Regions from separate parts of the Agarivorans sediminis genome, predicted to be linked through region 2. Evidence: predicted binding sites of a transcription regulator. Region 2 holds the regulator's gene; the other holds the start of a gene.

Region 1 (14,860 bases), 1.0 Mb from region 2:
GTTTAAGATCATTGATGGTGTTTACCCCCTCTTTAAAGGTTGCGGTAGCAAATTCTGGGCGAGGGTCACGTCCTGGTTTTTTGAGTTCGGCAATGATGTCAGTAACAGTAGGTAGACCAAACTTATCATTGGTAAACTGTTTGGGGTCTAGCTTATCTAAGCGTTCGTTATTGGCGATTAGCTGACTCACTTGGCACTGACTATGTTTGGCTATCGCTTCAACCACAGGATAGGCCTCGGGATGAACCGCTGATCCATCTAGGGCATTTTTTGCATGGTTAATCCGTAAAAAACCGGCGGCTTGTTCAAAGGCTTTAGGGCCTAAACGGGCGACTTTTTTTATTGCCGTGCGCGATGTAAAAGCACCATTTTCATCGCGGTAAGTTACAATATTTTGTGCGATGGTGGTGTTGAGTCCAGCAACAAAACTCAGCAGTGGCGCGGACGCCATATTAATATCAACACCGACGGCATTCACACAATCTTCAACCACGCTATCTAGCTGCAGTGATAGCTTGCTTTGGCTTACGTCATGTTGGTATTGGCCGACACCAATGGCCTTTGGCTCAATTTTAACTAGCTCGGCAAGGGGATCCTGTAAGCGGCGAGCAATAGATACTGCGCCACGAATAGACACATCTAAATCTGGAAACTCATTGGCAGCCAGTTCTGAGGCAGAGTAAACCGAAGCTCCAGCTTCGCTAACCATGACTTTTTGAATGCCTTGCGGAGGCAACATACTAATTAGGTCTGCGGCGAGTTTATCGGTTTCACGCGAGGCGGTACCATTGCCGACACTTAGCAGTTTTACATGGTATTTAGTCACTAAGCTTGCCAATGTTGTTAGCGAACCTTGCCAATTATTACGCGGTGCATGTGGGTAAATTGTGTCGTAGGCAACGAGTTTACCAGTCGCATCAACCACCGCCACTTTTACGCCTGTACGTAAACCAGGGTCTAAACCTAGGGTGGCTTTGGGACCTGCCGGGGCGGCCATCAATAAGTCATTAAGATTGCGTGAAAACACCGAGATCGCTTCGTCATCGGCCCGCTCTCGCAGTTGGTTAAGTAATTCAGTTTCTAACTGTAGCTTGAGTTTAACCCGCCACGTCCACTGCACAACCGAGTTTACCCATTGGTCACTGGCTACACCCTTAGGTGTTAGTTGCACGTAGTCACGAACAATTTGCTCGGCCGGATGACTAAGCGCGTCTGTTTGTTCTACTTCGACACTAAGATTTAGCACGCCTTCGTTGCGCCCGCGAAGGATCGCTAGCGCGCGGTGTGATGGGATTTTACCAATGGCTTCTTGATAGTCGAAGTAGTCTTGAAACTTTTGACCGTTTATTTTCTGGCCTTCAATCACGCACGCTTTAACCTGCGCGTTGTTTAGTAAGTACTGGCGTAAACGGGCCAAGAGTGGCGCTTGCACTGCAAAGCGCTCCATTAGGATGAATTTGCAGCCATCTAATACCGCCTTGCTATCGGCAAAACCTGCCTCTAGGTTAATGAATTCTTCGGCCAGTATTTCGGGAACGGTATCGGGTTGTTGTAGCAATGCCTCGGCAAGCGGTTCTAAGCCTGCTTCTATCGCTATTTGTCCCTTGGTGCGGCGTTTAGGTTTATAAGGAAGATAAAGATCTTCTAATTCGGTTTTACTGCTGGTGGCGTTAATCGCTTGTTCAAGTTGCGGGGTGAGTTTGTCTTGCTCGGCAATTGATTTGAGAATGCTTAGTCGACGCTGCTGCATGTCACGTAAGTAGCTTAATCGTTGTTCTAAGGTTCGCAGTTGTCCATCATCCAAGCCACCGGTGGCCTCTTTGCGATAACGAGCAATAAAAGGCACTGTGGCGCCCTCATCCAAGAGTTTGATTGCAGCGCTAACCTGTTGATAACTTGCACTAATATCAGTGGCGATTTGTTGTTCTATATTTGACATGTGTTTGCTTATTCTAGGGGGCTGCGATTACAGCGTAGTATGGAACACTATGATATTCAGTTCTGTAAGCGCTGCAAGTGCAATCATCCCGCTGATAATAAACAGAGTAGTGAAAACAGTTTCACCAGACTAAATTTTTTTCATAAGTAGTTCATAGATATTCATCGTGTCACGGCTTGTGTCATGGGAATGTGAGTTTAAACCTTAATTTACGCTTCCACTCCGATTATGGTTGAGTTAAGTAAAACGTCTCATGTTCAAGGAGAGCTCAATGAGCGCCAACAAGATTAAGATATATGGTTTAGGTGCCAGTGTATTGATGTGCAGTGTTGCATTCACAGGATTCGATGCGCAAGCGGCTGACGCCAAGGAAATGCTACGAAATGGTCAGTTTAGTGAAGCCACCAATGGTTGGTGGTCTGCCGGCGGTAAGCTTGCGGCCAACGCTGGTGAGGCGTGTATCGAGATCGCTCAACCAGGTAGCAATGCTTGGGATGTGATTATTGGTCAAGCTGGTTTAGGTTTAGCCCAAGGCGAGAGCTATGCAGTGCAATTTACTGCAAGAGCGACCGAGGAAACCGGTTTTAAGGCCTTGATTCAACATGAAGGCCCTCCTTATACCCATTTCTTTCTAGAAGATATTACAATCGGTAAACAAGCGGAGCAGTTTAATTTTAGCTTTGTTCAAGAAGAGAAAAGTGATCCCAAGACCGAGTTTCAATTTCAACTTGGCGCGCAAAAAGCTGCAACAGTTTGTTTCAGCGGGGTTTCTGTCAAGGGTGTTAATTATAAGGTAGAGAAGAAAATACCTTTAGTTAGGCTTAATCAGGTAGGTTTTTTCCCTAAAGCCGAGAAATTCGCCATCATTGATAGTGACGCTCAACAACCTATTTTTTGGCAGCTTAATGACGCTAATGGAGAAGTTGTTGCTAGCGGAAAAACCCGTGTATTTGGCTTGAATAAAGCATCTGGTGAGAACGTTCATCGCGCTGATTTTAGCCACATTCAAACGCCGCAAACAGGGCTAACCTTAACGGCTAACGGTCAAACCAGCCACCCGTTCCGCATTGCTGAAGATATCTATTCTGAACTCAAACATGACGCTTTAAGTTATTTCTATCAAAACCGTAGTGGTATGGACATTAAAGCTGATTATGTGCAACGCCCTGATCTTGCTCGCCCAGCAGGTCACCCCAATGATACCGTTAGTTGTTTTGACAAAAAGGATGCTAAAGGTAACCGTTGGCCGGGTTGTGATTTCGATATGAACTTAACCGGTGGCTGGTATGATGCCGGTGACCACGGTAAGTATGTGGTAAATGGTGGAATTAGTACCTGGACGTTGATGAACCTTTATGAGCGCTCACAATTTATAGATAAGGTTCCTGAGCCTTTTGCTGACGGTAAGCAATTATTGCCTGAAATGAACAACGGAGTTAATGATTTACTGGATGAAGCTCGCTGGAATATGGAGTTTATGCTGGCGATGCAAATTCCAGAAGGTAAACGCGTTGCGGTACCAGTGGGTAATCAACAAGACAATATTGATGATCTCAAGCTTACTGAAATTGATGCATCTAACTTGGTGTTTCACAAGGTAGCCGATGAGAAGTGGACGGGCATGCCTCTGCCTCCTCATAAAGACACTATGAAGCGTTACGTTGGTCAACCAAGTACTGCAGCTACCCTCAACCTTGCTGCTACTGCAGCCCAGTGTGCTCGTATCTGGAAAGACATTGATGCTGAGTTTTCAGCGCAATGTTTAGATGCTGCGAGCCGTGCTTGGCAGGCTGCTGCCAAACACCCAGAGGTGTATGCTTATGATAACTTTACTGGCTCTGGTCCTTACGGTGACCTTGAGTTAGCCGATGAGTTTTATTGGGCTGCGGCAGAGTTATTTATTAGCACTGGTGAGCAACAATACTTGACTGCTTTAAAAGCTTCTCCGGCATTTTTGGCGGCGCCAGTTGGCGATGAAACCGCAAGTGGTGATTTATTTTGGCAGGATTTGAGTTCGGCAGGTACCCTAAGCTTAGCCTTAGTACCTAGTAAACTCGATCAAGCAACACGTGATAAAGCTCGCGCTAATATCATTGCTACAGCAGATGCATACTCTAAGCAGTTATCTCAAGAGGGTTACCATATCCCTTACACTGCTGAGCAATATCCTTGGGGTTCAAACTCAAATATTGTTAACCGCGGAATATTTCTCACTTATGCCGCTGATTACACGGGTGAGACACATTACATGCAAACGCTGGCGCATGGTATGGATTACCTGCTTGGGCGTAACCCAATGGATCAATCTTACATCACAGGTTACGGTGGTAACCCATTGAAAAACCCACATCACCGTTTTTGGGCGCACCAAGCTGATGAGAAATCACCCGTTCCAGCACCAGGCGCGTTATCGGGTGGCCCAAACTCTATTAGTTTTAGTGACCCAGTCGCTGCAACCTTAGAGGGTAATTGTATTGCTCAAACTTGTTTTGCCGACGAGATTGGAGCATGGACATTAAACGAGATTACCATTAACTGGAATGCGCCGTTGGTATGGGTAACAAGCGCTTTAGATGAAAAAGCGTTAACGAAATAGCGACACGGTTGTTGTAAAAAGTAGGTCGGCTTATGTCGGCCTTTACTATTTGCACCACAAAAAAGCTACTCAGATAAGGGCTTTGCTATTCGAATATGTGATCTGCTACGGCGTTCTCATGCATAATTTTACTCAAAGCAAGTTCTTAGCTAAGTAGCAGTATATAGTTGAGCAAAGGGGTTTATTCCTTGACTGCTCAATGGCTTCTGTATTGGGTGTAATGAGGGATAAAATGGTAACTCGATCAAGATTTCAGAGAATTACTGTGAAAGATAAAAGCAAATCAGATCAACGCTCTACTGTTTATGATGTGGCTGCATTAGCGGGCGTTTCGCCCAGTACTGTATCTCGATTTATGAATCAAACCACTTATGTTTCAGATTCCAAGAGAAAGCAAATTCAATCCGCCATGGCTGAGCTAGGCTATAAGCCTGGTCAGCAAACAGGGGCCAGTGCCAGTAGTCGAACGATGACTATAGGAGTACTGGTACAGCATCCCGATAGCCCATTCTATTCTTCTATTCTACGCGGGATTGAAGAAGTGTTATTAGCTCAAGGCTATTCGCACATCATTGTTACTGGCCACTGGAATACCGAAGAAGAAATGGAGTCGATGCAACTACTCTTATCACGCTCGGTTGATGGTATTATTATAGTGACTGGTGGTTTGAGCGATTCTCAAGTTATTGAGTACGCAAAGAAAAAGCCAATAGTCGCGTTAGGTCGAGATCTTGAAGCGGCGCGTTTACGCTCGATTAAAATTGAAAACTCGGTGGGAGCTTATATGGCTACCAATCACCTTATTCAATTAGGGCATCGAGAAATTGCTCATATTAAGGGGCCGGCAGGGCACCCTGATGCCCAGCAGCGTTTAGAAGGGTATACGCAAGCGATGGAGCATGCTGGTTTACCGGTCAAGCTTGCGTTAATAGAGCAAGGTGATTTTACTGAAAAAGGTGGTTTTGAGGCGGTACAACGTTTATTGGCCAACAAAAGGCAATATACGGCTATTTTTGCGGCAAATGACTTAACCGCATTTGGTGCTATGCAGGCGCTATATCAAGCAAAACGACCGGTACCAGAACGCATTTCGGTGATTGGGTTTGACGATGTGCCTAGTGCAGCATTCTTTATCCCACCATTAACCACGGTTCGCCAACCTATTTTCGATACCGGGTATGCGGCGGCATTAACGATGTTAGATATGCTTAATGGTGGTGATAGCAATAGCTTTAGGCTTCCTCCCGTTGAGTTAGTTAAACGCGAAACCACCAAGCCACATATTTAGCTTATTGCTTTATCATTTTACTGCCTAAGTCGTTTATAATTGGCGGCTTAGGCAGAATAGTAGAATGCGTATGAAAACCAATCTTATTACCCGTGCGGGCTGGCATAAATTAGACAAAGAGCTTAAATATCTTTGGAAAGTAAAACGCCCAGAAGTCACCCAAGCGGTATCTGAAGCGGCCGCCTTGGGCGATCGTTCAGAGAATGCTGAATACAAAGAAGGTAAGCGTGAACTACGCCGGATTGATTCTCGCTTACGTTTTTTAAATAAACGCCTAGACGCCTTAGAGATTGTTGATCATTACCCCCAGCAAAATGGCAAAGTGTTCTTTGGCGCTTGGGTAGAGCTGGAAAACGAAGCGGGTGAGGTAGTGCAATATCGCATCGTGGGTACCGATGAAATAGATCCCAAGCTTGGCTACATAACGATAGACTCACCCATGGCTAGAGCTTTGATTGGCAAGCAAGTCGATGATGATGTATTTGTGACAACGCCAACGGGGCTTAAAGAGTGGTGGGTAACGGCGATTCAATACACGCCTTTCAAGGCTAAACCAGCCTGCTAATTGATTACTAGCCCTACCATTTAAACTGACGCCATAAGGCCGATGGTGGACCTTACATTATCTTTAGCTTGTTAATCGTGGTTCGCTTTAGCGTCAATCTCATATTTAGCCGTATACTCAGCGATAGGCATATAATTTCCCCTTATTGAAATTAATTCACTTTATGTTATCAACAACATGAAGCTGGTTGACTTAAATTAACACAGAGTTACTATCTAGCGGTATAGACGTCTATCAGTCTTTAATGGAGAAGGTAATGGGATTTCACCACGCACAACAGATCGAAACACTCAATCAAAGCTTAAGTGAGCTTAATCGCGATATTAATGTGTCGTTTGAATTTTTCCCGCCGACTACCGAAAGCATGGAGCAAACTTTGTGGGCGTCCATCGAACGCTTGCAAACCTTGAAGCCAAAATTTGTATCCGTCACTTATGGTGCTAATTCTGGCACCCGTGACCGAACCCATAATGTGATTAAAGCGATCAAAGACCGAACCGGTTTAGCTGCAGCCCCACATTTAACCTGTATCGACTCAAGGCCTGATGAGCTGCGTCAAATTGCTCGGGATTACTGGAATAGTGGTATTCGTAACATCGTCGCTTTAAGGGGCGATTTACCGCAAGGTTCTGCAAAGCCTGCGATGTATGCTAGCGATTTAGTCAGCTTGCTTAAACAAGAGGCTGATTTTGATATTTCAGTGGCCGCTTATCCTGAAGTGCATCCGGAAGCCAAAAGTGCCCAAGCGGATTTGTTGGCCTTAAAACGTAAGATGGACGCCGGAGCAAACCAAGCTATTACGCAGTTTTTCTTTGATGTTGAAAGCTATTTACGTTTTCGTGACCGTTGCGCAGCGGTGGGCATAGAAGGTGAAATTATTCCCGGTATTTTGCCGGTGTCAAATTACAACACCTTAAAGAAGTTTGCTTCTTTTGCTAATGTAAAGGTGCCGCAGTGGTTACATGGCCAATTTGCTGGTTTGGACAATGACCAAACTACCCGCAATTTGGTGGGCGCTAGTGTGGCGATTGAGATGGTTAAGGTGTTATCACGAGAAGGGGTTAAAGATTTTCACTTTTATACGCTTAACCGTTCTGAACTTTCCTATGCTATTTGTCATACTCTGGGGGTTCGCCCAGCGGAAACGGTGCCTGCTTAGTTGTTAATCCTACTAAACCTTATAAAAGCCTAGCAATGCTAGGTTTTTGTACCTGTAGTTGATAGGCAATAAATTATGATTACTTCCTAACAAACTGTTGGACACAAGCTTGTTAGGGCATTCACTTGTTCAAAGGTGTTTCCGATTAGCGGGAGTATGGAACAGTTGGAGTTAACGTCCAATTAGGGGGCAATTTTCACAATAGCTGATTTAGCCCCAATTATAATTTCAGCTCCAGACTGAAAAATAAATGACCAAAGCCAGCTATCATCTGGTGCTTTATCAACCCAGAATTGACCATCGCACCAATCATCACCTGATATAAAACCAAAACTTTCTAAGCAATCATCTTCTGTGAAAGGTATTTCAGAATCTCTTGGCTTAAATTCAAACTGAGATACATTCGATATATTTAGAACAATGAAATTAGGTTGATTTTGATTTACCCAATTTCCAGCACCTCTTTTCCACTTAAGAGTAACTGATTGATTTTCAATCATATAATTCATTTCAATGAAATCAAAATCGTTATGAAGATCATAATCGATAGAATTGTATTTTAGATAAGTACTCTGAGACCATGAAAAGTTTTCCGAAATCATCCTTGAACCCTAGACATAATGCTCCCCCAGTGAAAGTACCGACCTCCTGCGTTTATCGTGGGGTAGTCAAACTAGAGCCACACTGTTAGATGCAAAGTCTTAACAGAACAGGAGATCGACATGGCTACATCTAGCACGTTTTTCATTGGACTAGATGTTCACAAAGAAACCACTGATGTCGCTTATTGTGTTGATAACTCGAGAGATGAGCCTGTATTCCATGGCACCATTCCCACCAATATTCGTTCTATCAACAAACTTATCAGAAAATACAAAGACTTGGCTAGTCATCTTTGTGTGGTTTATGAAGCTGGGCCGTGTGGGTTTTGACTTTATCGTCATTTAGTTAAGCACTGTAATGGTCAACTAAATTTGGCCACCCCATTATAAGTTCTTTAGTTCGATGATGGCCCGCAGTGATAAACGTTCAGTTTTCGACAAGTTTTCCTCTAAAAAGCATTGCAGAAGCACTTAGTAAAACGATTAGTTTTGCTAAGGGTGAAGGCCGTTTTTTAAGGTGTTATTGGACTATCTGCCTAATATGGGGCAGGGATATGCCAGCTTTCCCTTGCCCCTTCCCTTCATTATCGCCGAGTCGCGGAAGTGGCAAGCGGTCTAGGCCGAGCACTGTTTGAGCGTAGCTAGTTGCGCAGGCGCGCTTGCCACTGAGCAATGAAGGGTAAAGATAATGCAGGGCGACCTTTCTTTTTGCTTCATTTTTCTTTGGTCGCCAAAGAAAAATGACGTCGCCGAGAGGCGAAATCCGATACAGCAGCCAAGCGAAAACAGCATCAAGTTGACAAACTTCGGGGCATAAATGAGATAGACCGCGAATGCCCAACTACGAATTTAAAGCAAATGAACGCTCTTTATTGTAAACGAGCAATCATATTGCCGACCTTGTTACATGAGCAAGGCGTTTACCCCAGAGCATATTAACCACATGATTACCGCGTAATACCAGTTGTTCTTCAGGATCTGCTGAGTGCTAAACTGGTAACGACCAATCATGGTTAAGCCTACACCCGACAGGGGGCTACTGCCGGTAGATATCGCCCAAGAACTCAGAAACAAAAAGCCCAACTGGCTTGGCTCTGGGTTAAGTGGCAATAGCAAAGGGCTGGCTAAAGAAATACTAATCACCGGATGAATGCCTAACATACAGGCCACTATCATCATTGCTAGCACCACCGCAAAGGTTTGGTGGTTAAAGCTTACATTGTGCAGGCTTAGTGTGTCGGGATAAGCCAACAATAAGGCTTTAATCCCCGCTGAAAATACCCCCGCCGCTAAAAACAAGACGTATTGACTACCTACATTGGACAGACGGTGAGTGATAAATTGGCGTGCAACCAGTACTTTTGATTTGCCTTTAGAAAAAGCCAGCGCTGCCATCGGAGCTAAGCAAGTTATCATTAAAATAATGCTGAATTCAGGAAAGGCAAAATGCAAGCTGATTACGGTTATCGCGAGCACTAAAGGGATAGTTAAGCTTTCTCGGCGAACCGGATAACCTGCAAAGTTGTCTTTATTGCGCAATGATACTTCGGTGATGGTAAACGCTAAGGCGATTAAGGCCATTAGTGCGCCCGGTAGTAATACATCTAGCCACTGCATGCCGGGGGCATAAGTTATCGACACTGCAGTGGCAATGAAAAAGGGAGACCACCAAGCGGCGGCGCAAAAGCAACGCATCAATACTTTTTGTTGGGCATTACTCAGAGGTTGTTGTTTGGCCAAGCGATCACCAACGATAAAAACGATAGATAAGTTAATAATGGCGCCAAGTAGGTTGACCCCTAACGCGGTGGTGGCAATACTGCGTTTACCGCTTGGTAAGGGGTCTTGTTGATTTTCGGGGTTAGCCAGAGCCAGGAATGATACCGCGCTAAACATCGCAAGTAAGGGCAAGTTAATAGATAGAATGTCTGTTGCGCTTAACCAAGTATCTTGGCTTGCCGCAAATACTAACAATGCGATGCCTATTGTCAGTAAGCAGCCTGCTTGAACTCTAATGGGGCGACTGAGTTGGGGGAGATAAACGACCGCAGCTCCCCAAGCGACTATCGTAGCGAAGCCAATACCGATAAGGCCAAAGGCGTACAGCAGATAGAGCAATAACGAGGCGAGAAACAACCATCCCTTAAATTGTTGCATTGAAGACATCCTAACTATCAATGAGCCATTTGGCTAAATGGCATTGTTGCGCAAGACCATGCTAATTTTATAGCCTTGTGCTGTATTTTACCTAGTTTAAAAACGAACAACCCCGCAAGAGCGGGGTTGTTTACACTTAAGTGAGTACTGGCTTAACCTGTATTACGCATACCCGCTGCGATACCGGCAATGCTCACCATTAAGGCTTGGTCAACCACTGGGCATAACTCTTCACTGGCACGAGAACGATTCAGTAGCTCTACCTGCAGTACATGTAGTGGGTCAATGTAAGGGTTACGCAAGTTAATCGATTCAACAACCCAAGCTTGGTTTGCTAATAAGCGATGCTCAGGTGCTAATGACAAAATTGCCGCTCGAGATCTTTCTAGATCCGCGCGCAGTTTCTCACCTAGTACCTGTAGCTCAGGTTCTACTAAACGGTCATCATAGATTTTTGATAGCCAGGTATCCGCTTTCATGAAGACCATTTCAAGCATTGCTAAGCGATTATCAAAAAATGGCCAGGTGCGCATCTCTTGAAGTAAATCGGCTTTGCCTTGCTCAATCAGGCTTTCAAAGGCCGAACCACTACCTAACCATGCTGGTAGCAATAAGCGGTTTTGGCTCCATGAGAAAATCCAAGGAATTGCGCGCAGGCTTTCTACACCGCCATCTTGGCGACGTTTAGCTGGGCGACTCCCTAAGGGTAACTTAGCCAACTCTCGCTCAGGTGTTGCCGAGCGGAAGTAAGGTACAAAGTCTTCTTCGCCCCACACTACGCCGCGGTAGGCATCACAAGAATTTTCAGCGATTTGATCCATTACTTCTCGCCATTCTTGCTTTGGCTCAACTGGTGGCACTAAGTTGGCTTCAAGCACAGCACTGGCGTATAAATTTAAGCTGTCTAAAGCGACTTTAGGCAAACCGAATTTGAAACGGATCATTTCACCTTGCTCGGTCACACGTAAGCCACCTTTTAAAGAGCCCGGTGGTTGCGAGAGTAGGGCCGCATGCGCAGGAGCGCCGCCACGACCAATCGTACCGCCACGTCCATGGAACAAGGTGAGGTTTACTTGGTGTCCTTCACAGATCGACACTAGAGCCTCTTGAGCACGATATTGTGCCCATGATGCTGCTAATACGCCGGCGTCTTTGGCTGAATCTGAATAGCCAATCATGACATGTTGCTGACCCGAGATGTAGCCACGGTACCAGTCTACCGACAATAGCTTACTCATGGTGGCTGGTGCGTTATTCAAATCATCTAAGGTTTCAAATAATGGCGCGACCGGTAAGCGGAAGGGGCAACCGGCTTCTTGTAATAACAGTTGTACTGCTAATACGTCAGATGGCTCACTCGCCATCGAAATGATGTAGATACCGAGTGCTTCGCGTTCTTGCTTAGCAATAATGGCGCAAGTATCCAGAACTTCCTGTACTGCTTCACTGGGCTCCCAATCGCGAGGGAATAAGGGACGCTTAGAGTTTAATTCTTGTAATAAGAAATGCTGTTTGTCGGTTTCGTTCCAGTGAGCATAGTCACCCATGCCTAGGTAACGGGTGATTTCAGAAAACACTTCTTCGTGGCGACCACTATCTTGGCGAATGTCCAAGCGCAGTAAGTTAATACCAAAGCAAGCAATACGGCGCAGTAGGTCAAGCAAGGTACCATCGGCAATAATGCCCATGCCACAATCTTGTAGCGAGTAGTAACAAAGCTCTAGCGGCTCACGTAATTGCTCGGTATTGGTAATAATATCGCGCGCTTCGGTATATTGGCCTTTTAATTTAGCAGTGAGGTAATCATGGGTTTCTTGTAGCTCGCTGCGCAACACTTTTAATAGTGCACGATAAGGTTCGCTCTGATCGCCGGTTTGTTCTAATAGCGCTTCATTGGCGTCACTCATCGACAGCTCACTAACTAAAATTTGTATTTCTTTCAAATACAAATCTACCGCTACCCAGCGGCTTGAAAGCAACACTTCTTCGGTAACCTTAGCGGTAACAAACGGGTTGCCATCACGGTCGCCGCCCATCCAGGATGAAAACACGACAGGAGCGCAGTCTAGTGCTAAGCGCATATCAAAATGTTTAGCGAGCTTTTTGTCTAGCTGGCGAACAAATTCTGGTACTGCTTGCCATAGTGAGTTCTCGATAACCGCGAAGCCCCATTTAGCTTCATCGACCGGAGTCGGGCGTTGTTGACGGATTTCGTCGGTGTGCCAAGCTTGGTTAATCAATTGTTCCAAGCGGCCTAGTAAGTTTTCACGCTCACGCTCTGGTAAGTCGAGCTCTAACCAATCTAAACAGTTATTAATACTCACGTGTTTATTGATTAAGGTACGACGCGTTACCTCGGTTGGGTGAGCAGTTAATACCAATTCGATATTAAGCTGGGCTACCGCATGGTGAATCTCAGCTTCACTGAGGTTTTCTTGTTTTAGCTTTTGGAATACCAAGTCAATCGGATCTTGAGCGCAAGTGCTACCTTCGCAATTTCTCGATACCGTATGAAATTGCTCGGCAATATTGGCCAAGTTGAGAAACTGACTAAATGCACGAGTAACCGGCAGTAGTTCGTCATCGCTAAGATTACGCAATAGTTCTAATAGCTGCTCACGAGCTTGGTCGTCATTATTGCGAGAGGCTTTAGCTAGCTGGCGAATCGTCTCTACTTTTTCTAAGAACGCTTCACCCATATGGCTTTTGATCGTATTTCCAAGCAGTTGTCCGAGTAAGTTTACGTTTCCTCGTAACGACGCGTTGATTTCCTGAGGCATATTCTGGCTCATTCTTATTCCTTCACTGATTGCGTTTGCTAGCGTTTATTGAAATTTTTTTACTAAATCATCCAAGTCTACGACCCAAAACATACCTAAGGCCAGCCATATAGTCAAAAAACCTGTAATTAAATTACAGAGAATCAGGCTTGGATTGAGATAACTCTACACACTACTGGTAGAGTATTGCTGTAAAAGAGTGTACTGCAAATAATCATTTTATATTGTATGTGGTGACGTCGACACCAAATAATAAATAAAAATTCATTATTATTGCATAAAGAATTGCTTGTGGTATGCTCCGCTTATACTAGAAGCGCGGTGTTTTTGTTACTGCTTAAAAAGTGACTTTTTGTTCAGCTAATGAGTAAAAAACGCTTCTAAAAAAACTAATATGCCATCGATTTCAAGGAAACAGGAAACAATGTTAAAGGCTGCAATTATCGGAGCAAGTGGTTATACCGGTGCTGAGTTGGCGGGCTATGTGAGTCGACACCCAAAATTGGCGCTTGCTGGTTTGTTTGTCTCAGAACGTAGCTTAGACGCAGGCAAGGCCTTATCTAGCTTGCACGGTAAACTCCGAGGTGTAGTTGATGCCCCAGTTCAGCCGCTAATAGTGGCTGATATTGCCAGCACTTTTGCCGATATTGACATTGTATTACTCGCCACCGCCCACGAAGTGAGTCATGACTTAGCGAGTGCCTTATTAGGCGCTGGCTGTCAGGTATTCGATTTATCGGGTGCCTTCCGAGTTGAAAGTGCGGAATTTTACGAAAAATACTACGGGTTTACTCATCAATTTCCCGAGTTATTGGAACAAGCGGTATACGGTTTAGCTGAATGGAATGCCGAGCAAATCAAGCTCACGGATTTAGTCGCAGTGGCCGGCTGTTATCCAACCGCCTCGTTAACAGCGCTAAAGCCTTTGGCAGAAGCAGGCTTGATTGACACAAACAGTAAAGCCATTATTAATGCAACCAGTGGTGTGAGTGGTGCAGGGCGTAAAGCCTCATTCGGCAGTTCGTTCTGCGAAGTCAGTTTAAGTCCTTATGGCGTATTTAATCATCGTCATCAACCAGAGATTGCCACTCATTTAGGCCATCCAGTTATTTTTACTCCACATTTAGGTAATTTTAAACGAGGTATTCTGGCCACCATTAATGTTTGTTTAAAAGCGGGTACGACTGAAGAGCAAGTTAATCAGGCTTACCAACAAGCCTACGCTGGGCAAAATATTGTTCGCCTGTTAGATGGCGAATGGCCTTCTATTAGTAACGTTGAGCACACGCCATTTATTGATCTAGCTTGGCAACAGCAAGGTGATGACTTGATTGTGGTCTCTGCCGAAGATAACTTACTGAAAGGCGCGGCTAGCCAAGCCATACAGTGTTTAAATATTCGTAATGGCTTTGCTGTTACCGAATCGCTAATTTAAGGATTCAAAAATGAAACCATTGGTCATTAAATTAGGCGGCGCGGTATTGAATAATGCGCAAGCCTTAGATAACTTGTTTGCTGCTTTACAGCAGGTCAGCCAACCCATCGTATTAGTGCATGGTGGTGGGGTGGTGGTTGAAGACGTGCTGGCTAAAACTGGCTTTGTCTCTGAAAAGTTAGACGGTTTACGGGTAACACCTAAAGAGCAAATCCCCTATGTAGTAGGGGCTCTAGCGGGCACCAGTAATAAACTGCTGTTGGCTCAAGCTTTAAAAGCGGGTTTGTCGGCAGTGGGTTTGTGTTTAAGCGATGCGGGTTCGTGTCACGTAGAACAAAT
Region 2 (14,860 bases):
AGGGGTTAATTAGCACTAACGGCCAAGTGTGGGAATTTTTTAACGGCGAGTTACACTTATTTTTTGCTGAACGAGGTCGCCAGCGTTGGTTAACTGGCGACTGGCAAAGCTATCAACGCACTGCCGACCAAGCTTGGCAGCAAGCACTAAACAATTAGCGCTTAAAGCCTCCCACTTTAAACATCAACCACAGTCCAATGGCTAAACAAACAAGAAGTAATACGATATTACTGCCAATATCGGGAAATTCGGCCCTTAACATGGCTGAATAACCTAAGGCTCCAAGTAAGAATGCCGCCACGCTAGTAATCGGCGAATCTTCACTGAGGTCTTGATGCATGTACATTTGATAGAGCTGCATTACCGCTAACACAAAAGCAATAATAGGAAATATTGAAAAACTCAATCCTGCTACAGCAAACTGAGCAAGACTCGCATTGCCACTCAAGCCTGCAACAAACGATAGTAATAATAGCGATTTTCTTACTTTCATATTGACGACCTCTTAACTTAGGGTTTCAGAGCGGTTATATAAAGCCGCACCTTTGGCTACGATTCGTAACTGTTTAATGGTTTTTTGAGATAGCTGCTGACGATCATGCTCCGCTAAATCAAGCGCTGAAGCGCCTGCGTTAAATACTAAGATAACCATTGCTTCAGCTTGCATTTGCGCGTCCTCTCGCGGGCAGCGGTATTGGAGCTCAAGATAATCGGTTAACTCTGCAATGAAATGAGCGATTTCTCTGGCTACCGCAGCCCGAAAAGCTGGTGAAGTGCCTGAACGTTCGCGCAGCAATAAGCGAAATATATTCGGATTATTAAACACAAACTCCATAAATGTTGCGACCGACGTGCCAATAACGCTGCCGCCAGAGGCGATGATCCGTTGACGAGCTTGGCGCATCAGTTGGCGTAAAGTTAGTCCCCCTTCATCCACTAAGGTTAAGCCTAGCTCTTCCATATCAGAAAAATGACGATAAAAAGACGTTGGCGCAATACCCGCTTCACGGGCGACTTCTCGCAAACTTAAACTGGATAAACTGCGCTCAGCACTCAATTGACTAAATGCAGCGTCAATAATCGCTCTACGGGTCTTTTCTTTTTGCTGCGCTCTTACACCGCTCATTACTTCTCCTCTTTATTCCCTAGAGCATAATACCTTGAGCGAAGAAAAAGCCAAATTTAAGATCCTTAATCCAACCGCATTGCCCCTACAACAAATACAGTCCATTTACAAACAAGACATGAAAAGGATTTCATATCTTGTGAAAGATCTCAATAAAACCAAAGATGCGAGCTGGGTCAATTTTTCATCAACTTGAAAACGATACCAAGTATCTAGATGGCCTACGCTGTGATTTACTCAAGCTATATAAGATGTACCTAGCAAGGAAGAGTTATGAATTGGTCTAAAAGTGCTATCTCAATGGCAGTTGTATTTGGGTTAAGTGCCTGTGGTGGTGGTGGTGATGGTGGTGGCACAACACCTCCATCAGATTACGAATACCAAGCTTATGCGTGTGATGCAGCTATTTATGAAAAAGCGAAAGAACTGCGTATTTACCAAGTAATGACCGAAGCGTTCATCGATGGTGACTCTAACCATGACTATAACGATGGTTACGGCACTAGCCACCACAAGGGTGATCTTCAAGGTATCATTGACTCATTAGATTACATTCAAAGCCTAGGTATGAATGCGATTTGGATGACCCCAATTTTTGACTCAGAGGGTAGCTCTAAGCTTGATGCAACAGGCTACTTTACTCGTAACTACTTTGAAATCGACCCTAATTTTGGTACCAAAGCGCAAGCTAAAGAATTAGTTGATAAAGCACATGCAAAAGGTATGTACGTTATTTTTGATGGCGTATTTGGTCACCATAAAGGCAGTGTTACTCCGTCTCCTAACGGCCTAACACCTTCTGGTAGTGACAACCCAGTAAGTTACCCGGGTACCGATAACGACACCTTAGAGTTCTACAAAGAAGTGGCTAGCTATTGGGTCACTGAACTAGGTATTGATGGCTGGCGTTTAGACCAAGCTTACCAAGTTCCGGTTGGCGCATGGGGAGAAATTCGTAAATCGGTAGAAGATGCCTCAAAAGCAACCACTTACACCATGAATGGCGAAAGCGTTAACCCTCTCGCTTACATGGTTGCTGAGATTTGGGATGGTGGCGGTAGTCAGATTCGTGATGAAGGTTACGGCCCAGAAGCAGCACCAGGCGTATGTTCGGCCTTTGATTTTCCAATGCGTTATAGCATTACTCAAACCTATGCCGTAGAAGAAAATGGCAGTGGAGGTCGCGACGCAACCAATTTAAATGCTGCGTTCAACGCTCAAATAGCCAACCCAGACCACGCCGTACCCAATGGTTTTATTGGTAACCATGACTTAGTTCGTTTTGGTGATTTATTACAGCGTGGCGACATTGCTCAACCAAACCAACAAGAATACTGGGCTCGCCATAAAGCAGCTTATGCTTTCTTAAGTGCTTATTCTGGTCCCATTACCATGTATTACGGTGAAGAAATTGGCGACGAAGTCCCCGGATTTGCAGACCAAGTAGGTAACACAACTTGTGCTGACCAAGGTCTCTGTGACGATCACGTTGCCCGTAACAGTGGTAAAGTGGAAGGTTTAGCCAGCGAGCAAGGCGGTGCAGTATTTAACGCTGACGCCAGTCAAGCCGATTTACGGGACTACATCAGCGCTCTGATGACTCTGCGTGCTGCTAACCCTGCACTGTATAAAGGTGAGCGCATCGCTATTAGTCATGATGACGCCGCCAGTGTGTTCTTCGACCACAAGCAATATGAAGACAACACCATACTATTTCTAAACAACACCAGTACTAACAGCTTTACTATTGATGTCACCGGTGAAGATATTGGTAGTGATGGTCAACTGCGTAATATGCTGACCAACGAAACCATCGATATCGCATCGGGTGGTTACAGCATCGACATCGAGGGTTTTGAATCACTATTCCTTGAAGTACTGTCGGCAACTGCTGAAGGCCCGCAACAAGGCAATGGTGGAAGCTTGATCGGCACTGGTCCTTTAGCTGACTGCAGCGCACCTGACGTTGCTGGCAATGGCCCTCTTGATAAAGAGATGTGGATCCGCGGTAACTATAATGGTGGTGATGGCTTTGGTGCGACACCAGATAGTCACAAATTTAGCTACAAAGGTGACAACATTTACCAAGTCGTCGTCACTGAATCTGCGACCACATCATTTGGTTTCAAGTTCGCTGCCGCTGATTGGAGCTCAGAATTTGCAACGGCTACAGGCGTAGCAGTTATCGCAACAGAGCAAGCAATGTCAATTGCCGCCGGTGAGGGCACTGAATCAAGTCTTGTGATTCCTGAAGCCGGTGATTATGTTTACAGCTTTGAAATCAATGATGCCTTAACTGGCGGAACGATGATGATAAGCAAGTGTGAGTAGTAACATTAAGAAGGCGGTGTCATTACCGCCCTCTTGAGATAGGTTGTCTAGAGCCTTTAATACTAGAACGAAGGTTATCCTTCAAACGTTTGTTAAACACCCTTTTGTACCCTTATTTTGCCTCCTTTATGGAGGCTTTTTTTTGTTTTAAATATTCCGCTGTTTAACTTAGTGCGCTACACAAACTCACTAAATCTGCTTGCAGTGCTCCGGCGGTCACTTCTCTGCCAGCGCCAGGGCCTTGAATGACCAAGGGGTTTTTCTTGTACCACTGGCTCTCTATGGCAAAGATATTGTCACAAGGCTTTAAGTTGGCAAACGGATGTCGCTCATCAATGCTTGCTAAGCCTACCTCAGCCTGCCCTTGAGGGTTTATCTTAGCCAGAAAACGAATCACCTTGCCTTGTCGTTTAGCATCATTGTAGGCTTGCAGCATAGGCTCATCTAACTCCACCATCGCATCAAGAAAATCTTCAAGCGCTAAGCCCGCTAAACGTTCAGGCACCAAAGACTGTAGTTGAATATCATCAAGCTCTAATGAAAAACCTGCTTCACGAGCCAAAATGAGCAGCTTACGTTGCACGTCGTTCCCGGATAAATCTTCTCGCGGGTCGGGTTCTGTTAGGCCTTGGTTAAGCGCATCCGCCAACAACTCAGAAAAGGCCACTGAGCCATCATACTGTTGGAACAACCAGCTCAAGGTGCCAGAAAATATCCCCGATATAGCCAGAATCTGATCACCCGCTTGGCGCAAGTGCTGAATACTAGATTGCACCGGTAAACCAGCGCCAACCGTGGCATTGCTCAACCAATGTGAACCGTGATCAGCAAAGCTGGTTTTAAGGGCTGTGTAATTTGCTTGTTCACTGGCGCCCGCATGTTTATTGGCGGTAATCACATGAAAACCTCGGCGCGCAAACTCGCTATAATATGCGCTTACCGATTCACTGGCAGTAATATCTAAAACGACCAGTTCATCATAAGGGTGGCGGCTAAGCTTATCGAACAGATCAGGCCAAATCAGTGTAAGGTTTGGTTCGCCCGTCAAGGCTTGCTTGGCATCTAAGCCTGTAAAATCTAATTGACCACGTTGGCTAGAAAACACGCCGGCTAGACTCAAACTTAATGGGTAGCGCTGCTCTAATTCTGCTTTTTGCTCAGCAAACAAACTTAGCCATTGGCTACCTATGTTGCCTTTACCAAATACCACTAAACCTAGCTTACGTTTTTGTTTAAACAAGTTGGTGTGCAACTCTTTAAGCAAGGGCTCTAAAGTGATTTTTCGAACTACCGCACACAAGCTCAACTTATCGGCACTCGAATGAATAAACTCGAGAGGCTGCTCAGCTAACTGCTGAAAAAATTGGTAACACTGCTGCGGGTTATCACAGACACCTGCGCCAACCAATGCCACCAAACAATAGCCTTCGCTGCGCTCTACTCGCTGCACCTGAAACTGGGCAGCCAAGTGATCAATGCGTGTTAAGGCTTCATCCACTAACTCACGGGTATAGGCCATGCGTAAAGAGCCCGTTTCACTATGCTTGTGGCGAGTAGCTGGAGCCAAATGATTCTTTGCTAGCTCTGCTAATAAACCAGTAGCATGGCGACTAAAATCTTGCTTAAAAGTCAGCTCAAGTAACACGATATCGTCTACTGAGGTGACAATTTTAGCCGCGTTACTTTTTATACCTTTGCGATAGATAAGGGTTTGCCCATCTTTCGGAGCATAGCTACAGCGCAGATTCACTTTTTGTCTAGAACGAGCCAAGGGCTCTAACGTTCGCGCATGTAACACCGAGCTACCAATGCGAGACAGTTCAGAGGCTTCATTCAAAGCCAACTGTTCTAACAGCTGCGCATCCTTTACTAGGCGCGGGTCAGCGCTGTAAATACCGGCCACATCACTCCAAATAGTGGTAGAGATGGCATCAGCCAAAGCGGCGAGTTCAGTAGCCGAATAATCACTGCCATTGCGCCCTAAGGTTACAGTACGCCCTTGGCTATCGCTACAAATGAAGCCGGTAACGACTATTCTACAAGCCGATTTAGCCGCTAAGCACTGTGCTAATAATGGCGCACTTTGTTCAACATCAACTTGAGGCTGAGCTGATAATTCCGCTTTAAAAAATTCTCGAGAATCTAACCATTCGGCTTGGCAGTCTAATTCGCTGAGTAATGCTGCTAACAAACGGGCTGACCAGCGTTCGCCAAAAGACAACAGCTGGTTAATATTAAAGGTACTGAGCTCGCCCTCTAATACACTGGCAATTTGATGATGCTCACGATCTAAAGCGCTGACAATTTGCTTGGCCTTTTGCTCAGTTAATAACTCATTAACTAACTTAGATTGAAACTCAATAAGCCCTTTTAGAGCCTCGCCCGTAGCATCATCTGCTTGCTTGGCTAGCTCAATGATCTTCAGTAAACGATTAGTCGTTTTACCGGCTGCTGACACAACAATAAGATCATGGGGCTGAGAATGTTCAGCAACAATATTGGCAACGCGCTTAAAACAACCCGCATCGGCCAAACTGCTACCGCCAAATTTATGAACATGCCTATTTACTGACACTGAATACCTCTCTACAACTTTTAGCCAAACTTAAAGTTTGGCAAAGGCCTGCTGTAAGTCATTAACTAAATCTTGGGCGTCTTCTAAACCCACCGACACGCGTAATAGCTGATTAGAAATCCCTGCCTCTGCCAAGGCGTCACTCGACATGGCGGCATGTGTCATGGTCGCAGGGTGGGCGATTAAACTCTCTACTCCACCTAACGACTCGGCCAAGGAAAACAGCTGCAACGCTTTCAAAAATTTCACCATTTGGCTCTCATCTAAAGCCAATTCAAAACTCAACATAGCACCAAAACCACGCTGCTGGCTTTGCGCTAGCGCATGGCCCGGGTGCTCAGGTAAACCAGGATAATAAATGTTGCCCACAGCGCTTTGCTGCTGCAAACACGCCACAATGGCTTGTGCATTTTCCTGATGGACATTCATTCTGGCCTTGAGAGTCCGTAAGCCACGCAAGGTGAGATAGGAATCAAAGGCAGAGCCAGTTAAGCCCAAACAATTAGCCCACCAAGCTAGCTGCTCGGCTAACTCATCAGTGGCCGCTACGACCATTCCGGCCACCACGTCAGAGTGGCCATTTATGTATTTAGTGGCCGAATGCACCACAATATCTGCGCCTAACAAAATAGGGGTTTGCAGGGCTGGCGATAAGAAGGTGTTATCTACCACCACCAAGGCCCCCACAGCATGTGCTTGCTCGGCAATAGTCTTAATATCAACAATTCGCAATAAAGGATTACTTGGCGTTTCTAGCCAAACAATTTTAGGTTTTTTGGTTAATAGCTCAGCCAGTGCTGACGAATCATTTTGATCTACAAAAGCCACTTCAAAAGCACTTTTCTTAGCCAGACTATCAAATAAGCGGTAACTGCCGCCGTAGCAATCATGAGGAGCAATCAGTAAATCACCCGGCTCTAATAAGGCTGTAACCAAGTTAATCGCCGACATACCGGTATTGGTAATGACCGCGCCCGCGCCATGCTCTAAATTGGCAATGGCTTCGGCCAAAATGTGGCGTGTAGGGTTGCCTGAGCGGCTGTAATCAAATTGGCGTTTCTGGTTAAAATCAGCAAAGCTGTAGTTGCTCGACAAATAAATGGGCGGAACTACTGCGCCGTGCTGGCTATCACTTTCAATACCGCTGCGCACTGCTATGGTGGCTGCTTGAAGATCTTTTAAAGACATTTGCTGATTTACTCCCTCAATTTATCCTGCCACTTTACCACCAGCAAAAAAGACGTCAACACTTCTAGACGTCTAAATGTCTTTGCTGTTGGATTGCTAAGTGGCTTTTCCCCCGTTACAATAGGGTCTCTTTGGTTTAGTGTGTATTGTAGTATGTCGACAGAATGGAACGGTGAGTGGATCAGCCCTTACGCTGAACACGGTAAAAAAAGCGAACAAGTTAAGAAAATCACAGTATCTATACCTCTTAAGGTTTTAAAGATATTGACTGATGAACGTACCCGCAGACAAATTAATAACTTGCGTCACGCCACCAATAGCGAATTGCTTTGCGAAGCTTTTTTACATGCCTATACTGGTCAGCCCCTGCCCGATGATGCCGACTTACAAAAAGATAAGCCAGATCCGGCCTTAGAAAAGGCCGCCCTAGCAGAACTCAATAAAGAAGATTAGAAAAAGCCGCTGTTAGAGCGGCTTTGCTTTAACTGCATGCCAATGAATTTAGTCTTAAGACTACGGCTGCTTTCTTTAATCTGCTTGTTGTCATTTATTGCGCGGTCGTTTTTTGCCACTGCGATTAGCCACCTTGGGCTGACGACTTCCTCGCCCTTTAGCTCGGCCTTGCGGTTCTGGGTCTGGCTCAAAATTGCCATATTCGTCATCATCATCCGATATATTCACGGCTTGCTTCGGTTTGGGCTTGGGCGCAAAGCCAGGGACAATGTCATGTTTGAACTTCAGGCCCGTTAAGCGCTCTATTGCTCTCAACTGTTTAGTTTCATCCTCACTAAACAGTGAAACCGCTAAACCAAAGCTGCCAGCTCGACCAGTACGACCAATTCGGTGCACATAGTCTTCTGCTACATAGGGCAGATCGACGTTAATCACACAAGACAGTTGACTAACATCTATACCTCGAGAAGCAATATCAGTAGCAACTAACACTGCAACACTGCCGTCTCTAAACCCTTCTAAAGCTAATGTACGAGCATGTTGGGTTCGGTTAGCATGGATAGAAGCGGCACTAATGCCAGCCGTTTCAAGCTGAGAGGCTAAACTGTCAGCACCCAGTTTAGTACGACTAAACACCAACACTTGAGGCCAATTATTACGCTTAATAAGGTGAATCAGCAGCTCACTTTTACGCGCTTTGTCTACCGGATGGAGACGCTGCTTAACCGAATCAACCGTGCTGTTTGCGGCGGCAACTTCAATCAACAGCGGATTATTGAGCATACCGCTCGCCAGCGATTTGATCTGTTTTGAAAAGGTCGCTGAAAACATCAAGGTTTGACGTTTGCTAGGCAGTACACTTTGGAGGTAGCTCATCTCGTCGATAAACCCTAAGTCCAGCATACGGTCGGCTTCATCTAACACCAAGATCTCAAGCTGATCGAAGCGAATCGCTTGCTGCTTGTATAGATCAATCAAACGGCCAGGGGTGGCAACCAAGATATCTACACCCGCTTGCAACTGTGTTATTTGCGGTTCTATCCTCACCCCCCCCATCACCGCCGCTGATTGAATATTCATATGACGGCTGTAGTTTTGTACATTCATGAGCACTTGAGTGGCAAGTTCTCGAGTGGGAGTAATAACAAGTGCACGAACCGAGCTAGCCTTCGGGCTAGCAGCGCCAGATAACAACTGTACCATCGGTAGGGTAAAACCCGCTGTTTTACCGGTACCCGTTTGTGCCACCGCCATAACATCACGTTGACTCAGTACCGCCGGAATCGCTTCGAGTTGGATCGGTGTTGGTTTTGTATAACCTTGTTCAGCAACACTTTTCAACAGCGCACTACACAAGCCTAGTAACTCAAATGACATAGAAAAACCTCGGTTACAGCAGCACCGCTTCGTCAGTCTAAGCAAGGCTGTTTAACGGTGGTCGAACGCTTTTAGGGCTCAAGTGCTTTAGCTAATCGTGCGGCCAGCCACAGCAACATTGACACCAACAGAACTAGCCAAGGGTTGTCGATTCGGCTTAAGCGAGCAATCTACAACGCTAAAGATAAAACGGGCTGATAAGACTGTAATATATAACCGCTAAACGCCCCTTGCAGATTATCTAGCAATGAAACTTACTTCTGAAGCTGCTCTTTGGCGGCTTCAACTTTCGAGAAATCTAAACCTAACTCGTTTACCGCTTCTTTAATCAAAGCGGGGTTTTGCATCACCTGGCCGAGCATAAGTTGAAGTTTTTCTTGAGGTAAGCCCAACTGAGAGATCGTTGCCATTGCTGCAAGAGGATTGTCTGTCAGCGCTTGAAACACCTCGCCGATCTGTTGGTCACTAATATTGTTCTCTTTCAACATTGCAATAATTGGGTTCATCACATTACCTTTAAACACTAAACAAAATAAGGGAGCAGTCTACCATTTGACTGAATATGATGACACTGACAACCACCACCTTGTTAACCCGGTTAACGCAGTCTCTATGATTCAGCATCATTCGCTTATCTCAAGTTGAACGGCCTGTTATATTGCTTTGCAAGTCTTCTTGTTCTTTAGCGATTGATTATGAATAAACTGGCCACTGTATTCGCAGCAGTCTTTCTTGGCTTTATTTTGTGGGTTATTTATTTAGCGAATACTGGCGGCTCTAGCGTGTTTTTTTAACTTTGTAGCCTCGTTTCCTTATGGCGACAAATTAGGCCACTTTTGCCTTTTTGGCACACTCACGTTTATCTTGGTGATCGCCCTGAAGTTTCGCGTTTTAGCCATTGCGAGTGTTCGGCTTTATTGGGGAGCTATTTTGGTGACTATATTTGCCCTTGGTGAAGAGCTCAGCCAAGCATTTATACCGCATCGCACGTTTGACCTTATCGACGCCTCGGCAGACATGCTCGGCATAGCCATCGCTTCTATGTCTTGTTTTCTAATCAATCGTTACTATGCGAATCAGCAAAGTAAGTCACCGTTGTCACCGGGAGAAACTAAGCCTATCGCTTAGTCTGATTGAGCCCAGTGCTTTGCACTGTAAGGCGGTCGGACCTATACCAACATCAACTAGCGGCTTATTAAAGTAAGATATAAAAGCCGCCTAAGTCTAGGTGGGGAGCCAGAGGCATATCGCCTATTTAATACCGTGCTTTTCCAAGAAAGGTTTTACTCGTTCCATCAACATCGCTTGTTTAGATTGCGCCTCTTGCATGCCTACTTGGGCACCTACCTGCATTAAGTGGGCTGAATTTTCTAAGAATTTTTTACCGACTGGCGTTTGGTAAAACTTTGTAATCTCGATGATTTCATCATCAGTAAAGGTTTGTGTGTACAGCTCTTTCATATCATTAATGATTTTCGGACGGTCGATATCTTCATTAAACCAAGCACGAAAAATACCCTTAAGCTCTTCCTTACCCTCATTATCCAATCTAAATTGAGCGGTCATCTGATCAATGGTTGGCATCATGGCCTCGAATCCACCCTCAAACTGCTGGTCCATCTTCATAACCTTAAACATCTCATCGATTGGCGTTTCTTGAGCCATCGTAGGCGCCACAAAGGTTAAAACCATCAATGGTAATAGTAAATATTTGTTCACTTTCTATCCTTGTATATGGGTGCTGAGAAAAGTACTGATAAATCGTTGACTAACATTAACAAGCAAGTGGCAATAGTCCACATTTTAAAGTGATTTTAATCGCAATTTACCGGAGCGTGATACCCAGACTCACCTAAAACCCGGTGATGAGTGCATGAATAATTTGTCAGGTGCATTGCTGAATTTGTTTGATTAACCATTGAACACTCTCTTGGCTATCGTATAACTGATGAGTAAACATGCTTAACGATAGCTCGGGTATGCCCTCTGGTAGCTCAACGATGCGTACCGGTAGCATTTGTTCGAGTTCTTTGGCAATCCGTTGCGGCACACACATTAAGTTACGGGTATTGGCGGTGACCATTGCGCCCACCGCATAGCTTTGCACCGTCATTGAAATCTGCCGAGCTTGGTGCTGCGCCAGTAGCCATCGGTCGATGGGATCGGCACCCGAGTTAATTAAGGGTAGGTGTACCTGTGGCGTCTCTACAAAGTCTCTAAAGGTAAACTTTTCAGGAAAGTTGCTCTGTTGTTTGGACACAATGCCCACATAAGGATCGCTTAGCCAATGATAACGGTGATAATAACGCGGCATATTTTGCAATGTATCCACCCCTAACATCAGGTCTATTCGGCCTTGTTCTACCCGCTCCATTTGGATGTTTTCGGAAAGAATGTCTACCGCAATTCGTGCATTGGGTGCACTGTTCTCCATTTTTTTGCCCAATTTAGGCAGTGCATAAAACTCAAAGTAGTCGATAGCACCAATGTAAAACGTTTTGGCGTCGAGTAAGGGGTTAAATGGCTTCATTTTGGCTAAGGCCATGTCTATCGAACTTAGGCCCTTTTCAATATCAGGTAATAAGGCTTGAGCCAGCGGTGTTGGCTCCATGCCGGTGCGGGTTTTGATAAATAACGGGTTATCAAAACGATGACGCAGTTTAGACAAAATATGGCTAGCCGCTGACTGGCTCATAAACAGCTTTTGGGCGGCTTTAGATAAATGCCTTTCCCTTTCTAATACCACCAGCAGGCGTAGTTGATTTATATCTATGTCCACAGTTATCGATATCTCTCATATACAAATAAAAAAATAGCGTTTTTATAATAACCCTTTTTAAGATAAAAATGTTCCATAGTTTGCATCACCCGTATAGGAATTGGGATGAGAAAAGTCACTGTAGCCGCCACACAAATGTCTTGTTCATGGAACATAGAAGAAAATCTTGCCAAGGCAGAATATTTAGTAAGAGAAGCCGCCGCCAAAGGCGCGCAAATCATCCTGCTTCAAGAACTGTTTGAAACACCATATTTTTGTATTGAAATTGAAGAGTCATATCACAAGCTCGCCAGTTACTTAGAAGATAATTTGGCCTTTAAAAAGCTCTCTGAGTTAGCCAAGGAGCTAGAAGTGGTGTTGCCCTTCAGCTGGTTTGAAAAAGCGGGCAACGTGAAATTTAACTCTTTGGCGATGATTGATGCCGATGGTTCGCTGTTAGGCATTTATCGAAAAACCCATATCCCCGATAGTGATGGATATTTAGAGAAATACTACTTTAGCCCTGGCGATACCGGCTTCAAGGTTTGGAACACCCGTTATGCCAAAGTTGGCATTGGTATTTGCTGGGATCAGTGGTTTCCAGAAACCGCCCGTAGCCTCGCCTTACAAGGTGCCGAGTTAATATTTTTTCCAACCGCTATTGGCAGTGAGCCAAGCCAACCAGAGCTAGACTCTCAACCGCATTGGCAATGTGTGATGCAGGGGCATGCCGCTGCCAATCAGGTGCCAGTGATAGCCTCTAACCGAATTGGCTGCGAACAAGCAAAGTCTCGCGATCATCAAATCACCTTCTTTGGGTCTTCGTTTATTGCCAATTACACCGGCGAAGTACTGGCTAAAGCCAGCCGCGATACTCAAGAGGTACTCGTACACCAGTTTGATCTAGACGAGATTGAGTTTCAGCGCAGCGCTTGGGGGCTATTTAGAGATCGACGCCCCGAGCATTACCAACACTTATTAACCCTAGATGGTCAGTTAAAGGATTAGACGCATGACAACTAAAAAAATGGGCATAACCCCACTGGCATTGTTTAGCTTATGTGCGGTACTGGTCGTAGACACCTTAACGGCGTCAGCGTCTATAGGCGTAAGTTCTCTAGGGTGGTGGACACTCATCTTAGTTATTTTTGTGATTCCTTATGGCTTGATCACCTCAGAACTCAGCGCCGCCTACCCCGGAGAGGGAGGCATTTACGACTGGGTAAAGAAAGCCTTTGGCTCCAGCTGGGCTATTAGAACGACCTGGTTTTACTGGATAAATGTTGGCTTGTGGATGCCCGCGGTGTACATCTTATTTGCCGGTATGTTTTCAGAACTATTTGCGCCAGACTTACCCCTTAGCGCTCAGGTGTTTATTTGCATAAGCCTGACTTGGCTAACCGTGTGGGTATGTAATATCTCAGTTGATGTGGGGGTGCTAATTACCAATGTATGTGCGGTATTAAAAGTGCTCATTATCTCGGTGCTTGGCATAGGCGGTTTTATTTATGCGATGAAAAATGGTGTTGCCAACGAATTTAGCTTAGCGGCAGTAATGCCTTCTTTTGATTCCGGAGCGGCATTTCTTCCTGCGTTAGTCTTCAATTTAATGGGCTTTGAATTGGTCGCCACCATGACTAAAGAAATGAAAGACGTAAAACAAATTCCCAAGGTGGTGTTCTTAGCCATTGCAATTACGGCCTTTCTCTACATTATTGGCACCTTGGGCATACTAATGGCACTGCCGGTTGAAGAAGTGGGCTTAGTAGCAGGCATTATTGATGCCCTTAAAGTACTGTTTGGCAATGGTCCGCTAGGTATATTTATGACCTATGCGCTAGGCGTTGTGACCCTACTGACCTTTATTGGCAATATGGTGAGCTGGACCATGGGTTCTAGCCGCGCTGCTGCGCAGTCAGCTAAAGACGGTGAGTTACCTAACATTGTGGCAAAAAGCTCTGCTAAATACGCCACCCCGGTAGGTGCGAACATCATCACAGGGTTAGTTTCTACTGCCGTTATTTTCATCTACACTTTTTTTGCTAACACCAATGATGAGTTGTTCTGGTCGATGTTTGCCTTTTCAAGCTGCATCTTCCTATTACCTTACTTATTGATGTTCCCTGCTTACTTAAAGCTGCGTATTAACGATCCAGCAACAGCCCGGCCATTTAAAATACCGGGCGGGCTTAAAGTGCAGCTAGCGATGACCGTTATTTGTTTCCTCGTTATCTTACAAGCGGTGGTGCTATTTATCTTCCCAGATATCATTTTCGGCACTATCGATTGGCAATATACCATTCCGGTATTAAGCGGCGTGCTAGCCACCATTGCCCTTGGTGAGCTGCTACTGCTACGAGCGAAACGACAAAGTAGCCCACTGAATCTGGCCAGCGAAACAGGAGCTTAAGCATGAGCAGAATCATCGAAGAGGTACCTGCCAGTGCCGGTTTTTATATGCCCGGTGAACACCAGCCACAAAGCGAAGTGTGGATGTCATGGCCATTACGCAGCAATAACTGGCGCTATAGCGGCAAGTTTGCCCAACACGCTTTTGTAGAGGTAGCAATAACGATTGCCCAAGCTACGCCAGTGGTAATGTTGGTTGAACAAAGCCAATACGCTAATGCGCGGGCCCAGTTGCCAGCACATATCAAAGTGATTGAGATGTCTTATAACGACAGCTGGATGCGCGACATTGGCGCTACTTACGTGGTTAATCAAGGAGGCGAGCGCCGCGGTATTAGTTGGCAATTTAATGCGTGGGGCGGCTTAGTTGATGGCCTTTATTTCCCTTGGGATCTAGATGATGCGGTGGCCGAGAAGATGCTCAATATCACTGGAGACGCTAGCTACAAAGCCCCCTTTGTATTAGAAGGCGGAGCCATTCACACTGACGGTGACGGCACCTTATATACCACCAAAGAATGCTTGCTTCACCCCAGCAGAAACCCTGATTTGTCTCAGCAACAAATAGAAGAGAATCTAAAAAGCTATTTGGGTATAGAGAAAATCATCTGGCTAGACAAGGGCTTATATAACGACGAAACCA

Evidence for each region. The regulator MetJ, encoded in region 2, represses methionine synthesis genes. The targets are predictions, from matches to a motif close to TAGACGTCTAGACGTCTA.
Region 1: the regulator MetJ is predicted to act here: its motif matches at 6,605-6,622, upstream of metF (methylenetetrahydrofolate reductase).

What each region holds. Positions count from the first base shown of each region.
Region 1 is NZ_CP096670.1:453,205-468,064, forward strand. It holds gene M0C34_RS02125 (Tex family protein) at 1-1,939, opposite strand, end outside; gene M0C34_RS02130 (glycoside hydrolase family 9 protein) at 2,211-4,535, shown strand; gene M0C34_RS02135 (substrate-binding domain-containing protein) at 4,801-5,823, shown strand; gene greB (transcription elongation factor GreB) at 5,894-6,388, shown strand; gene metF (methylenetetrahydrofolate reductase) at 6,645-7,547, shown strand; gene M0C34_RS02150 (hypothetical protein) at 7,730-8,149, opposite strand; gene M0C34_RS02155 (hypothetical protein) at 8,270-8,479, shown strand; gene M0C34_RS02160 (hypothetical protein) at 9,053-10,306, opposite strand; gene ppc (phosphoenolpyruvate carboxylase) at 10,459-13,098, opposite strand; gene argC (N-acetyl-gamma-glutamyl-phosphate reductase) at 13,511-14,521, shown strand; gene argB (acetylglutamate kinase) at 14,532-14,860, shown strand, end outside.
Region 2 is NZ_CP096670.1:4,054,793-4,069,652, forward strand. It holds gene M0C34_RS18545 (YHS domain-containing (seleno)protein) at 1-158, shown strand, start outside; gene M0C34_RS18550 (DUF1422 family protein) at 155-493, opposite strand; gene fabR (HTH-type transcriptional repressor FabR) at 506-1,126, opposite strand; gene M0C34_RS18560 (alpha-amylase family glycosyl hydrolase) at 1,400-3,457, shown strand; gene M0C34_RS18565 (bifunctional aspartate kinase/homoserine dehydrogenase II) at 3,621-6,032, opposite strand; gene metB (cystathionine gamma-synthase) at 6,063-7,220, opposite strand; gene metJ (met regulon transcriptional regulator MetJ) at 7,374-7,673, shown strand; gene M0C34_RS18580 (DEAD/DEAH box helicase) at 7,764-9,050, opposite strand; gene M0C34_RS18585 (DUF2999 family protein) at 9,305-9,556, opposite strand; gene M0C34_RS18590 (VanZ family protein) at 9,918-10,178, shown strand; gene M0C34_RS18595 (DUF2059 domain-containing protein) at 10,302-10,769, opposite strand; gene M0C34_RS18600 (LysR family transcriptional regulator) at 10,936-11,829, opposite strand; gene aguB (N-carbamoylputrescine amidase) at 11,935-12,816, shown strand; gene M0C34_RS18610 (APC family permease) at 12,821-14,218, shown strand; gene aguA (agmatine deiminase) at 14,221-14,860, shown strand, end outside.